Regions from separate parts of the Bacillus sp. JJ1562 genome, predicted to be linked through region 2. Evidence: a T-box and tRNA genes for the amino acid it is inferred to sense, from the RefSeq annotation. Region 2 holds a T-box; the other holds one or more tRNA genes.
What was found. A T-box is a leader RNA that pairs with one kind of tRNA and senses whether it is charged. The one in region 2 lies ahead of V7097_RS08460 (valine--tRNA ligase), so its partner is inferred to be a tRNA-Val.
Positions count from the first base shown of each region.

Region 1: it encodes a tRNA-Val, which carries the amino acid that the T-box ahead of V7097_RS08460 (valine--tRNA ligase) is inferred to sense. The anticodon was not compared.

Region 1 covers NZ_JBALOQ010000034.1:102,709-110,260, forward strand. The annotation lists gene V7097_RS19070 (SOS response-associated peptidase) at 1-527, shown strand, start outside; gene V7097_RS19075 (DUF421 domain-containing protein) at 700-1,377, shown strand; gene V7097_RS19080 (hypothetical protein) at 1,399-1,584, shown strand; gene V7097_RS19085 (hypothetical protein) at 1,604-1,882, shown strand; gene sstT (serine/threonine transporter SstT) at 2,168-3,403, shown strand; tRNA gene V7097_RS19095 (tRNA-Val) at 3,542-3,614, opposite strand; cyclic di-AMP (ydaO/yuaA leader) riboswitch at 3,789-3,943, shown strand; gene V7097_RS19100 (dicarboxylate/amino acid:cation symporter) at 4,082-5,311, shown strand; gene V7097_RS19105 (alpha/beta hydrolase) at 5,404-6,129, shown strand; gene V7097_RS19110 (YjcG family protein) at 6,294-6,809, shown strand; gene V7097_RS19115 (GNAT family N-acetyltransferase) at 6,817-7,239, shown strand; gene V7097_RS19120 (DUF421 domain-containing protein) at 7,328-7,552, shown strand, end outside.
Region 2 covers NZ_JBALOQ010000013.1:181,121-188,672, reverse strand. The annotation lists gene spoVID (stage VI sporulation protein D) at 1-590, shown strand, start outside; gene ysxE (spore coat protein YsxE) at 670-1,710, shown strand; gene V7097_RS08465 (hypothetical protein) at 1,910-2,104, opposite strand; T-box leader at 2,341-2,568, shown strand; gene V7097_RS08460 (valine--tRNA ligase) at 2,611-5,253, shown strand; gene V7097_RS08455 (bifunctional folylpolyglutamate synthase/dihydrofolate synthase) at 5,324-6,628, shown strand; gene V7097_RS08450 (G5 domain-containing protein) at 6,924-7,552, shown strand, end outside.

The sequences.
Region 1 (7,552 bases), on a different contig from region 2:
ATCGCCTTGGGTATTTGCGCTGGGGCTTCGTTCCCTCATGGGCGAAGGATGAGAAAATTGGCTATAAAATGATCAATGCCCGCGCAGAAACGTTGGCCGAAAAACCAAGCTTTCGCCAAGCGTTTAAGCATAGACGCTGCCTCGTTATTGCGGATAGCTTTTATGAATGGAAAAAAGGTGCAGACAAATCGAAAACACCGATGCGGATCAAATTAAAATCGGATGAGCTATTTGCAATGGCTGGAATCTGGGAGCGATGGAAATCCCCTGAAGGAAATACCCTGTTTTCTTGTTCAATCATCACCACAACTCCAAATGAGATAATGGCTGATATACATGACCGAATGCCTGTTATTCTACAAAAAGAGGATGAACAAGCATGGCTTGACCCGTCATTGGATGATGTTTCAAAAGTATCACATTTACTCAAACCTTTTGCTACCGATCGGATGGAAGCATTTGAGGTCCCAGCCCTTGTGAACTCACCGCGTAATAACTCACCGAATTTGATACAAAAAATATGTTAAAGAAAGAACGACGACTGTGATCCAACTGGATACAGTCGTTTTTTTATGCTAGCCCCTACTCATATTGTGAAACTTCAATCTGTGTTATTTTTCTGTCCGTTAATGCGGGATAAATCGCCTTTATTTGGAGAAAAATAAGATGATTTACCAAAAGGGATTGGAGAAAGATGAAATGAAGTTTGGGCATTTAACATTCGAACTTATCCTAGGCTTCTTCCTTCTATTCATCATCGTAAAGATTGTTGGGAGAAAAATTATCAACCAAATATCACCATTTACGTTTATTTCAGGAATTGTATTAGGTGAATTATTAGGAAATGCATTATATGATGAAAAAATCAGTGCCATTTATATTGTTTTCTCCATGTGCTTATGGGGATTATTAATATTTATCGTTGAAATCATTGGTCAAAAAATTCTGTTTTTACGTGGACTATTTGAAGGAAAACCGATTGCTCTTATCAAAAATGGAGCCATTGATAAACAAGCCCTAAGAAAAGCTCGGATGAATATTAACCAATTGCAGAGCCTCCTTCGCCAGAGCGAAACATTCTCTGTTCGTGAGGTAGCCTTCTGTTATCTCGAAGCAAATGGATCCATTAGTATTTTAAAGAAGACAAAATATCAAAAAACAACGGTAGAGGATTTCAATCTACCCGATAAACCTGTTTTCGTACCCGTCACCCTTATTCGAGATGGAAAAGTTTTATGGGATGAGATACGGGATTTAGGATTTAATGAAGCATGGTTAATGAATCAACTTCACTCACAAAACGTATCAGATTATAAAGATGTCTTCTTAGCTGAATGGCAAGAAGGCGACGGAATTTTTGTTCAAACCTTTTTGTAAAAACAGCCTGGAGGGATTTTTTTGAAAAAAACATTGATGTCTTTATTGACTATTTTCTTATTAGGAACATTAATAGGCTGTGCGCCGCCAAAAGATAAATCAAATCATGAGAATACGAATCAATCGGAAAAGAAAAAAGATGATAAAAAAATTAAAATAAAGGTCGCGAACGAAGAAGATGATAAAAAGGAAAAAAAGCATAAATAACAATTCGAGGTGATAATTCATGGATTTCCCTACTATACATACAAATTTTTGGGATGCAGTAATTGCAGTACCGCTCGTAATGATCATCACACAAATTGTAAAGAACATTTTTAAAATACCCAAAAAATATGTTCCGGCTGTAGCACTTATTATTGGATTGCTAATTTCTGTTTTTTACAGTCACAAACATAACTTACCTGCTGGTTTATTCATGGGCTGGTTTTATGGTTCTGCTGCAATTGGCTCTTATGCTTCACTCAAAACAACTATATTAGCATATCGGAAAAACAGTGAATAAATGGTAATGATTTAACTCTACATGAAACTGATAAAAAGCAGAATGTTTATGTTAGAATATAGTCTATGCTCAACCTTGGGCTATAGGCTTTTTTTATGTGAATTCTTTAGTACCATTGAGCAGTTTCGAATTAGCAGAAACATTTTTTTACTATAAGAATTTCCATCTTTTAAAATTTATTCACAATTGACAATTTTCGTGTTAAACTTACCAATATTATATTTTTCTTATAATATTCATACAAGCAGCAAAGGATGTAGACAACTATGAAAAAGGGGGAAGAATATGAAAAACATGTTTCACAAATGGAATCAAATCAGCCTTGTTAAACGAATACTTGCCGGTATTATCATAGGTATTCTTTTGGCTTTAGTAGTTCCTGACGGAGCCAATTGGGTTTCCATCTTCGGTACTTTATTTGTAGGTGCATTAAAAGCAGTTGCACCGATTCTGGTCTTATTCTTAGTTATTGACGCTATTGCAAAACATCGAAGTGGAACCAAAACAAATATCAAATTAATTATTGGTTTATACGCTATTAGTACATTCTTAGCTGGACTAATAGCTGTTGTGGCAAGCTTTATCTTTCCAGTTACATTGACGCTCGTTTCAAGTTCAGAAGACCTTTCACCACCTAGTGGAATCGTAGAAGTACTCGAAACATTGTTATTTAATGTAGTTGACAACCCAATCAGTGCTCTAATGAATGCAAATTATATTGGAATACTTGCTTGGGCAATTGTGCTTGGAATTGCTTTAAAAAATGCCAACGACACTACAAAAAACTTGCTTTCCAATGTTTCTGATGCGATTACTAGAATTGTAAAATGGGTAATCAGCCTAGCCCCTATCGGAATCATGGGCTTAGTGTTCAATGCAATTGTAACAAGTGGGGTTTCGGCTCTAATGGAATATGGAAAAATCCTAGCACTTCTACTAGGTTGTATGTTTTTTATTGCATTAGTTGTGAATCCATTGATTGTTTTTTTCTATACTCGTCAAAATCCATATCCGCTTGTCTTACGATGCTTAAGAGAAAGTGGAATTACAGCATTCTTTACTCGTAGTTCAGCTGCAAACATTCCAGTAAACATGAACCTATGTGAGAAACTTGGGTTAGATAAAGATACTTATTCAGTGTCAATCCCTTTAGGTGGTACGGTTAATATGGCTGGTGCAGCGGTAACGATTTCTGTCCTAACACTTGCAACAGTTCATACACTTGGCATTGAAGTGGATTTTGGAACAGCTCTTATTCTTAGTGTAATATCAGCTATATCAGCTGCAGGTGCTTCAGGTGTTGCTGGCGGATCATTATTACTTATTCCTCTGGCATCTAGCTTATTCGGAATTCCAAACGATGTCGCCATGCAAGTAGTTGGTGTTGGCTTTATCATTGGAGTCCTACAAGATTCTTGTGAAACTGCCCTTAACTCATCATCAGACGTACTATTTACAGCAACTGCTGAATACGCAAAAAAGCGTAAAGAAAAGAAGAAAGTTTTTAGTAAATCGGCTTAATTGCTAACCTAAAAAAGACAAAGGGAAATACAATCCCTTTGTCTTTTTTAGTATAAACTCCATTATTTCGAAATTGGATCTAACCTAACATAATAATTCATAAAAATAGCACTTGAGAAGTCTCAAGTGCTTGCTTGATGATTCCGATTGGGTTCGAACCAACGACCTCTACCCTGTCAAGGTAGCGCTCTCCCAGCTGAGCTACGGAATCACTATATATGAATAATTTATAATATACATCCGTTTGGGAAGTTTGTCAATTAGTTTCTATTAATTTTATTGAATTTTCATCCTAAGAAAATGTTAATATGGTAAAAATTATACAAAAGTAGTATTTCATAATGGCAAATTATAAGATATAAATATAATATTGAGGAGAATTTTAACTTAATATTCGCTGAATTCCCAATTTTTATGGGGAACGGGGGAACCATTAACGTGCAAAAGGGCACTTGGGGTGAATCCTTTATTAATAAAGGTAGGAGATACTCTTCATCCGAATCCGACAGCTAACCTCGTAAGCATCCGGAGAGAGCATTGTTGCACAAATCAACTTCACGGCCACGAGCCATACTCTCGTGGCTTTTTGTGTCTCTTTAAGAAGTATGCTTTTCACCCCAATTCTCATATCCCTTTTGATCCCGAGACATTCAACTACATCTTCGAGGAGGGTTTTTTATGTCTTTAACTAAAAAGATTTTATTAGGTTTAGGTTTAGGTGCGATTGTTGGTCTTATTTTGAATTTAACTTCACCGGCCGCTTTTGACATCGTTAATACCTACTTATTTGTTCCACTAGGTCAAATTTTCTTGAATTTAATTAAAATGCTTGTTGTTCCAATCGTCTTAATTTCTATTACTCTAGGTGTTGCAGGTCTTGGTGACCCTAAGAAGCTTGGACGAATTGGTGGAAAGACGATTACTTACTTTTTAGCAACAACTACGATTGCCATTACAATCGCAATCGTACTTGCCTCAATTTTCAAGCCTGGTGCGGGTGGAGGATTTGATACAGAGGGCGCTACCTACGATGGGGCAACTGAAGCTCCTCCTGTTATGGAGACATTAATAAATATTATCCCAACGAATCCTATTACAGCGATGAATAATGCAGATATGCTTCAAATTATTGCATTTGCTATTTTTATAGGTTTAGCTTTAACGGTTTTAGGTGAAAAAACAAAAGGTATTTTAAATTTATTTGAACAAGCAAATGAAATCATGATGTATCTTGTTAATCTCGTCATGAAAACGGCTCCATACGGAACGTTTGGTTTAATTGCAACTGCAATTGGGGGCCAAGGTTATGCTGCAATTAAAGCAATGCTCGGTTATTTCTTGATTGTACTTGCGGGCTTACTCATCCATTCAGTTGTCACATATGGTGGTACGATTGCATTTATGGCAAAACGAAGTCCTATCGAGTTCTTTAAAGGTTTCGCGCCAGCAATGACAGTAGCATTTAGTACCTCGAGTAGTAATGCAACACTACCAGTTTCAATGGAAACTGCTCAAAAGAATCTAAAGGTTCCTGAACAAATTAGTAGCTTTGTTCAACCATTAGGTGCAACAATCAATATGGATGGAACAGCTATTATGCAAGGTGTTGCGACTATCTTTATTGCACAGGTATATGGCTTTGACCTCACATTTTCTCAAATTTTAGTGGTAATCTTAACTGCAGTACTTGCAAGTATTGGCACAGCAGGTGTTCCAGGCGTTGGTTTAATCATGCTTGCGATGGTACTTCAAGCGGTTGGTTTGCCACCAGAAGGTATTGGGTTAATCATCGGTATAGACCGGTTACTTGATATGACACGTACAGCAGTTAATATTACGGGTGATGCCGCATGTGCAGTATATGTTACAGAATCTGAAAAGAAACATATGGATAAAGTATCTGCTTAATTAGTTATGTGCGCGACAGGATTTTTCCTGTCGCTTTCCTTTTTTAAAAGATATAATAAGTTTGTAAATTCTTTGCTGGGAGGATTATTAAGATGACGGTTAATAAGGGTACAGTTAGGGAAATGACTATACATAGTAAGATATTAAATGAGAAGATTGAGCTTATTGTTTATTTGCCAGCAGCCTTCTCTCCCCTCTATAAATACAATGTTCTAATCGCTCAGGATGGGCGAGATTATTTTAATCTTGGCAGGGTTGCACGAGTTGCTGATAAGCTATTAGAAACAGGTGAAATCAGCAATACCATTATTGTGGGGGTTCCTTATAAAAGTGTTGCAGATCGCCGTAAGAAGTATCACCCTGATGGTGAGCAGCATCATTTATATAAGCGTTTTTTAGGGGGAGAACTTGTACCATTTCTTGATCAGGAATTTCCAACCTATCAAATGGGCCAAGGTCGCGCACTAATTGGGGATTCACTGGCAGCAACTATTTCCCTCTTAACAGCGCTGGAATACCCTCATACTTTTGGAAAGGTGATTATGCAATCACCTCTAGTAAATGAACAGGTTATCCAGATGGTTGAAAATTTTGAAGAACCACATCTACTTGAGTTGTACCATGTCATTGGAACAGGTGAAACTGAAGTGAAAACGACAACAGGTGATATTGAAGATTTTTTAACACCAAACCGAGAATTGCATAACATCATTGTGAAAAAGGGCTATCCCTATTTTTATGAGGAATTTAATGGAAACCACACATGGAAGTATTGGCAGCCTGATTTACCAAGAGCCCTTTCAAAAATGTTTAAATAAACTTTTTCTCGCATTAACGGGCAGGAAAACCCCCAATGATTAAAGTTTCACTTTTTGTATACTATCATTTTCAGATATTTGATATAATTGTGTTATTATTTTCGTAAAATGCGCATCAGGTACTTCACGTTTTCAATAATTAAACTATTAGGAGGGCAAAAGAAATGAAATATGGCATTGTTATCTTCCCGTCCAAAAAACTTCAAGACACAGCTAATTCGTATCGCAAACGTTATGACCCACATTATGCATTAATTCCACCACATATAACGGTTAAAAATGCATTTGAAGCATCCGATGAAGAAATTAAGGATATTACAAGGGAATTGGAAAAAGCCTCCAAACAGGTCGAACCATTTCAATTAAAGGTCCTAAAGGTTGGCTCCTTTTCCCCTGTTAATAATGTAATTTATATGAAAGTAGACCCTAATGAAGAGTTACAAAAACTACATAATGCACTTCACTCTGGTTATTTTGCAGGAAAACCTGAGTATGCGTTTGTTCCGCATATTACAATTGGGCAAAAGCTATCCAGTGATGAGCATTCAGATGTTTATGGTCAATTACGCATGTTAAAAATGAACCATGAGGAGCAAATTGATCGCATACATCTTCTTTATCAGCTAGAAAATGGTTCATGGACCGTTTATGAAACAATTCGTTTAGGAAAGGAAAATTAAATACAACATGGAAGCAAGAATAGTCACGAACAACAAAGAACTAGACGATGCATTCACTGTCAGAAAAGTGGTCTTCGTCGATGAACAAAATGTTCCACTAGAAGAAGAAATTGATCAATTTGAAGATGAAGCTACACATATTGTCCTTTATGATAACAATGAGCCTGTTGGAGCTGGACGTTTTCGTGTCCTAGACGGATACGGAAAAGTAGAACGTATTTGTGTCCTCGCTTCACACCGTAAAAAAGGTGCAGGTAATGTGATTATGCAAAGGATGGAAGATATTTCGAAAGAGCGAGGTATTTCAAAATTAAAGCTCAATGCTCAAACACACGCAGAAAACTTCTATAAAAAACTAGGATATGAAACCGTATCATGTCTTTTTATGGATGCTGGAATCCCTCATGTTACGATGATTAAAAAATTATAAGTTTAGAAAGGATGTCAAAAAAGACATCCTTTTTTTGATGGATAAAATACGTAAAACCTGCTCATTCTACCATAGAGGGGTGAGCATGTTGGAATATTTTAGAATTACATTTGATTTAGTGGTTGGTCTTTTAGGGTTACTGATTCTTACAAAAATACTAGGAAAAACACAAATAACCCAAATTACAGCTTTTGATTTTATCTCCGCACTAGTACTAGGTGAATTGGTTGGAAATGCCGTTTTCGACCAGAAAATTGGGATCTTCCAAATTCTCTTTGCCATCCTTGTTTGGGGAGTTTTAGTTTATGTGATT
Region 2 (7,552 bases):
TCATTGAGCAAGAAGAGGTAGTACTGCCAAACCAAAAGGAAGTAGTGCTACATAAAGAGGTAGAAGAACAGGAAGTAATTGCTGTAAGTGAACAGCAGGATGAAGAAGCGGATGCAGAACTTTTTGTTCCATTTGAAGTGGAAGCTAGAAAAGAGGTCTATCAGGAACAAGAGGAAGTTGAGGTTGTCGAAGCGATTAAAGAAGAAGAGGTTCAAGCCGTTTTAACACCTTCAATCGAAGTAAAAGCAAGACATGATAATGAATTAACCTTTGGTTCAGATCAACAAAATAAGAAAAGCTCTACTGCCTTACAGGAAAAAGAAGTGGATAAAGAGCAAAGGGAAGAACAATCAGAGAAGTCAGCAAAACGAAATGAAAATGATTTATTATTAACCAAAATTTTTGGCAGGGATGAAGTGGATGACCATGCGCCGATGAAAATCTGTATTGTTCAACATGGAGATTCATTGGAAAAGATTGCACAGCGTTATGAAATAAGCGTGCAACATTTAATACGTGTTAATTCACTAAATACCGATTCCGTCTCTGAAGGACAGCTATTATATATCCCTGTCCAAGCGAATACGTAAGATCATTTGATAGGGTGGGGAGGAAAACCTCGCCCTGTTTTCTTTATAAAAATTGTCAGGAAAGTGAGTGATTGGCCCAATGAATAAAAACGATGTTAGTAGTATCGGGCCCATCTTAAAAAAATATAACTTACAGAACTCATCGTTTGAACAGCTCGGCAAAATCACAAAAGTCGTCACGAACAGAGGTATTTATGCTCTAAAATCCATTTCACACAAAATCAATCCGTCCTTCCCCACTTTCCTTCAACAATTATTTCAACAGGGTTACACAAGAGCAGTACCCATTTACCCAACCGTCGAAGGGAAATACCTTGTCTATCATAATCAAAAGTATTATTATCTGATGCCATGGTTAAAAAGCGGCACCCTCGAGCACCGTGGAGATCATTACGATGCTGTATTTAAAGAAATCGCAAGGGTTCATCTTACAACGGTAAGAAAACAACAAATTAACGATAAAAATGAAATCACAGGACATTATGAAACAATCATCCAAAAATGGGAAGAACGAAACCAGTTTTTAGAAAGATTTGTTGAAGAAGCAGAGACAAAATGGTATATGTCTCCCTTTGAACTTCAGTTCTGTACGTATTTTTACGAAATCAGTCTAGCCTCATCATTTGCAAGGACTCAGCTTGATAAATGGCATGAATTAATGGTAGAGAGGAAGTCTCTCCGTACCGCCTTAACACTTAATAATTTATCAGATACTCATTTTTTATATGATGAAAGTGGAAAAGGATATCTTTCGAATTTTGAGAGGGCTGGCTATGCTAGTCCTACAAATGATTTAGTAAGTCTCTATTTTCGGATATTAAAAACCTATCCGACCCTATGTACGGATTGTCTAGAATGGTTTGAATCCTATCAAAGCCGTTTTCCGTTAAGGGAAGAAGAATTTTATCTTTTATTAAGTCATTTAACCTTTCCAGAGCCCATTTATAAGTGTGTGCGCAGTTATACTGAACATAAACAAAGGAAATCTGAGCGGGAGCATGTCCAAGTTTTACAACGTGCTTATTGGCTGACGAAAAACATTGAATTTGTTTCCGTTAAACTTCTTGAGGCGGAACGAAAAAGAAAAGAGCAGGAAGAAGAAGAATCCCATACGGAGTGAAGTATGGGATTTTTTATCAAATACGCCTTGGCGCATTTGCTCCCAGATTTTATCGAGCTTGCTCGATAAATTTCCTTTGAAAATCGCATGTCTATGCCGGAGGTTATAACTTTATTCACCTTGGTTTACCTCCTTAAAAATGTATAAATTATGACATTTATTCTACTGCTAATTAAGTAGGTGACTCTAATGAATAAAGTTATATCATATCAAGGTGAAACGCAACGGCAAGTAATATTAAGATGGCTAAAAAAAGCACATCAAACGATGTTGGCAGAAAAATGGTTCGAACAGCTTGAACAATAGTGATGGGGATGATAAATTGGTGACATACATCTCGACATTGTCGCAGCCAATGAGGATAAGAGTATTTTCTAAAACGTCGTCCTCTCATGCTGATCTCTCCCTTCAAGGAATCCTATAAGTGTTTGTTCAAAAAGGTGGAAAAACTTCCTATAACTAAAATATGCTTGGAAAAGAAGAATAGTTCCTTTCAATTTTGTTATAAAAATTTTGTAACTAAATGCATGAAAGAGAATAAAGTATAAAAAACTTGGCTACCCTTATTGACAATACCTATTGAAATTTATAAACATTAGTAGTAGAATTCTAAAGTAAATATATAAATGCTTACATACGATGAGAGGGAAGAGTACATCGAATACCCCTTCAGAGAGAGAAATCATTAGCTGTGAGATTTCTTAGGAACGTTACGATGGAAGGTCGCCCTTAAGTAGCTTTTATGAAAAATGAGTAGTAAAAGCCGGTGAAAAGCCGTTATCTTTTCTTGAGAGCATAGATATCTTTTTTATCTATGAAAAAAGGTGGTACCGCGAATACACTCCATTCGTCCTTTTATTAGGATGAGTGGAGTTTTTTATTTTTTAAGGAGGTAAACTCATGGAAGGAAATGAAAAGACGTTATCAACAAAGTATGACCCGCAAGCAATTGAAGCGGGCCGCTATCAATATTGGTTGGATGGTAAATTTTTTGAAGCAAAAGACGATGCAGAGAAAAAACCATATACAATTGTCATTCCACCGCCGAACGTAACAGGAAAGCTTCACTTAGGGCATGCGTGGGATACAACCTTGCAGGATATCCTTACACGCATAAAAAGGATGCAAGGCTATGATGTTCTATGGTTACCAGGAATGGACCATGCTGGTATCGCAACTCAAGCCAAAGTAGAGGCAAAGCTACGTGAGGAAGGGAAATCACGTTATGACTTAGGGCGTGAAAAATTTGTAGAGGAAACGTGGAAGTGGAAGGAAGAGTATGCTAGCCACATTCGTGAACAATGGTCTAAGCTTGGTCTTGGCTTAGATTACTCAAGAGAACGATTCACACTTGATGAAGGACTTTCAAAAGCAGTTCGTGAAGTGTTCGTTACCCTATATAAAAAAGGTCTTATTTATCGTGGTGAATACATTATTAACTGGGACCCAGCAACAAAAACAGCCCTTTCTGACATCGAGGTAATCTATAAAGATGTTCAAGGTGCATTTTACCATATGCGTTATCCATTAGCAGATGGTAGCGGGTCTATTGAAATTGCAACAACTCGACCAGAAACAATGCTTGGGGATACTGCTATTGCCGTTCACCCAGAGGATGAGCGCTTCAAACACCTAATTGGTAAAACAGTCATTCTCCCAATCGTAGGAAGAGAAATTCCGATTGTTGGAGATGATTATGTTGATATGGAATTTGGTTCTGGTGCTGTTAAAATCACACCAGCACATGACCCTAATGACTTTGAGGTAGGAAATCGCCACAATCTTGAACGCGTTCTAGTGATGAATGAAGATGGGACGATGAATGCGAATGCTGGTAAATACCAAGGTATGGACCGCTTTGAATGCAGAAAACAAATTGTCAAGGATCTTCAAGAAGAAGGCGTCCTTTTTAATATTGAAGACCACCTTCATTCAGTAGGTCACAGTGAGCGAAGCGGAGCAGTTGTTGAACCATATTTATCCACACAATGGTTTGTAAAAATGCAGCCATTAGCGGATGAAGCGATTAAGCTTCAAACTCAGGAAGAAAAGGTACATTTCGTTCCAGAACGTTTTGAAAAAACATATCTACATTGGATGGAAAACATTCGTGACTGGTGTATTTCTCGTCAATTATGGTGGGGTCACAGAATCCCGGCCTGGTACCATAAAGAAACTGGTGAGGTTTATGTTGATCATGAACCACCAACAGACATTGAAAACTGGGAGCAGGACAAAGATGTATTAGATACATGGTTTAGTTCTGCATTATGGCCATTTTCAACAATGGGCTGGCCTGATAAGGATGCTGTGGATTTTAAACGATACTACCCAACTGGAGCTCTTGTAACAGGCTATGATATCATCTTCTTCTGGGTATCAAGAATGATTTTCCAAGGACTAGAATTTACAGGAAAACGTCCATTTAAAGATGTTCTCATTCACGGTCTAGTACGTGATGCAGAAGGTCGTAAAATGAGTAAGTCACTTGGTAATGGTGTTGACCCAATGGATGTCATCGCCCAATATGGTGCCGATTCCTTACGATACTTCTTATCAACTGGAAGTTCACCAGGCCAAGACTTGCGATTTAGTATGGAGAAGGTTGAAGCAACTTGGAACTTTGCGAATAAGATTTGGAATGCATCACGTTTTGCATTAATGAATATGGGTGATCTCAAGTTTGAAGACATCGACTTTAGTGGTGAAAAATCTGTTGCGGATAAATGGATTTTAACACGCCTAAACGAAACAATCGAATCAGTAACAAAGCTTGCTGATAAATATGAATTCGGTGAAGTAGGAAGAATATTATATAACTTCATTTGGGATGACTTCTGTGATTGGTATATTGAAATGGCGAAGCTTCCTTTATACGGTGAAGACGAACAAGCAAAGAAAACAACAAGATCAATTCTTGCATATGTTTTAGACAACACAATGAGACTGCTACATCCATTCATGCCGTTTATTACCGAGGAAATATGGCAAAACCTGCCACATTATGGCGAATCGATTACTGTTGCAAAATGGCCAGAAGTAAATCCTGAGCAATCCGATAATCAAGCAGCTGGGGAAATGCGACTATTAGTTGATATTATTCGCTCTGTTCGAAATATCCGTGCAGAGGTTAATACACCGATGAGTAAGCAAATCAAGTTGCACATTAAAGCAAAGGATGAAACAGTTCTATCACAATTAGAAAAGAATCGTTCTTATCTAGAAAGATTCTGTAATCCAAGCGAGCTTGTGATTGCAACAGAAATTACTTCACCTGATAAGGCAATGACTTCTGTTGTAACAGGGGCAGAATTATTCCTTCCACTTGAAGGCCTTATCAACATTGATGAAGAAATCAAGCGACTTGAAAAAGAACTAGATAAGCTTAATAAAGAGGTTGAACGCGTACAAAAGAAACTAGGCAACGAAGGTTTCGTGAAGAAAGCACCTCAAAAAGTAATTGATGAAGAACGCGCAAAAGAACAAGACTATCTTGATAAACGAGAAACAGTTCGTGAACGCATTACAGAATTAAGAGGCTAAATGAATAAAAGGCGAATCTATCATAGATTCGTCTTTCCTTCATTTTTATACGATTTATGGAGGAACGCAAATGATACAGACCTATGAAGAGGCACTTACTTGGATTCACGGGAGATTAAGACTTGGAATGAAGCCGGGGTTAGCCCGAATGGAATGGATGATGGAACGTCTTGATCATCCACAAGAAAAATTGAGGGCAATTCATGTAGCTGGGACAAATGGAAAAGGATCAACTGTTAGCTACATACGAAACATTTTACAAGAAGCAGGTTATAAAATTGGAACCTTCACTTCTCCATATATTGAGACCTTTAATGAAAGGATCAGTGTAGATGGAAAACCTATTTCAAATGATGAAATTGTCTCCCTTTTACAGGTGATAAAACCATTAGCAGAAGAGGTGGAGGAAACAGAACTTGGCGGTCCAACTGAATTTGAAGTGATCACTGCAATGGCACTTTATTATTTCGGGCAAAGTTCCGATATCGACTTTGTGATTATGGAGGTAGGATTAGGAGGAAAACTTGATTCAACAAATGTCATCAATCCTCTTGTATCTATTATCACGAGCATTGGCTTTGATCACATGAACATTCTTGGTGAGACAATCGAAGAAATTGCGGGAGAAAAAGCTGGAATTATCAAACCGAATGTCCCTGTTATAACAGCAGTTGAGCAGCAGGAAGCGATTGAAGTGATAAGTGCCAAGGCAAAAGAAGAAAGTAGCCCGTTTCATCAATTAGGTCAAGATTTCTTTATCCTTGATCATCAATCAGATGATGGAGAAGCTTTTACTGTAAAAACTCAGAATAAAACCTTTCAGAATCTACACATCTCAATGAAAGGTGCTCATCAGGTGAGAAACGCAAGCTTAGCAGTAATGGCAGTTCATATGTTACAAAATAGTGGTGCTGTACAACTAAAAGGCAATGAGCTTGCGGGAGGATTGGAGAAAACAAAATGGATTGGTCGATTTGAAGAGATTTCGAAGGAGCCACTTGTCATTCTAGATGGTGCCCATAATCCGGAAGGCATTAACAGCCTTGTTGATACAATAGAGACTCACTTGAATGGGAAAGATATCCACATTATTTTTAGTGCATTAAGCGACAAAAAATTAGACACGATGATTGAACAGCTTGAAAAAGCAGCTAACTCATTAACATTTACTAGCTTTAACTACCCAAGAGCAGCTAGCACCGGGGAACTTTACGAAAATTCTTCTGCCGGTGAGTTTATACTTACTGTGGATCATTGGCAGGAAGCAGTGAAAGCGGGATTAGAGCGAGTATCATCAGAAGAAAATGTTGCATTAGTAATAACGGGATCACTCTATTTTATTTCGGAAGTTAGGGAATTCTTAATGTCCAAATAATAATATATGAAAAATGAAGGGGCATCCTGCCCTTTTTTTTATGCAATTTTTCTATTGATAAGTAAAGTGACAAACTTTAACATGATTTTTGGTTTTATTACAAATAGCGATTAAATTCTCTTTAGTATTTTCCTATTTTCATATAAAATGATACATAAAGAATAGGTATATTTTACTATCTATTTTTAAGTGTTTACATAGTGTTTAATAAAATCATGTGTTTGAATCTGGGGACACTACAAACTAATCACTTTTTAAATAAAGAAGTCACATAAGAGTTGAGAGGGGGACAACCGTGCAGAAGTTACATTTAGTTAAAATTTTTAGCTTACTCTTACTTTGTGTTTTACTCCTATCTCTTTTTTCGACTATCGGAACAAGAACGTACCATGCGTTTTTTGCTGACAAAGAAGGAACAATGATTGGGCCTGTGGATGAACAGCTCGAAGAAATTGAGAATAACACTGATCAAATTGTCAAAAAGGATGATGACAACGTCGTATCCCAATCAGCAATTCGCGATCTAAATGACGAAAGTGAATTAATAAAATGGGTGAAAGAGTTTGGTATTGTCACTCTACCTGCAAACAAGCCATTTTCTCTGCTCTCGTTTTTAGTGGAAAGCGGTACGTCAACTAAATATTCAAATGAAGTATTAAGCGTAATTGCTACAGGTATATATTCGACTGTTTTATCTTCCAATTTTGAAATTATCGAGAGACATATTAGTGATCAGTTACCTTATTATGCCGATTTCGGTTATGAGGCTATGATTGAAAAAGAAATAAAGGATTTAATTATTCATAATGTAAATCCTCTCGAATATAAACTTATGTTTTCATTTAAGGATCATGAATTTAGTGTACAGCTTATTGGTCCTGAGCTCCAACAATCGATAAATGTGGTTATAGAAGATGAAGAATC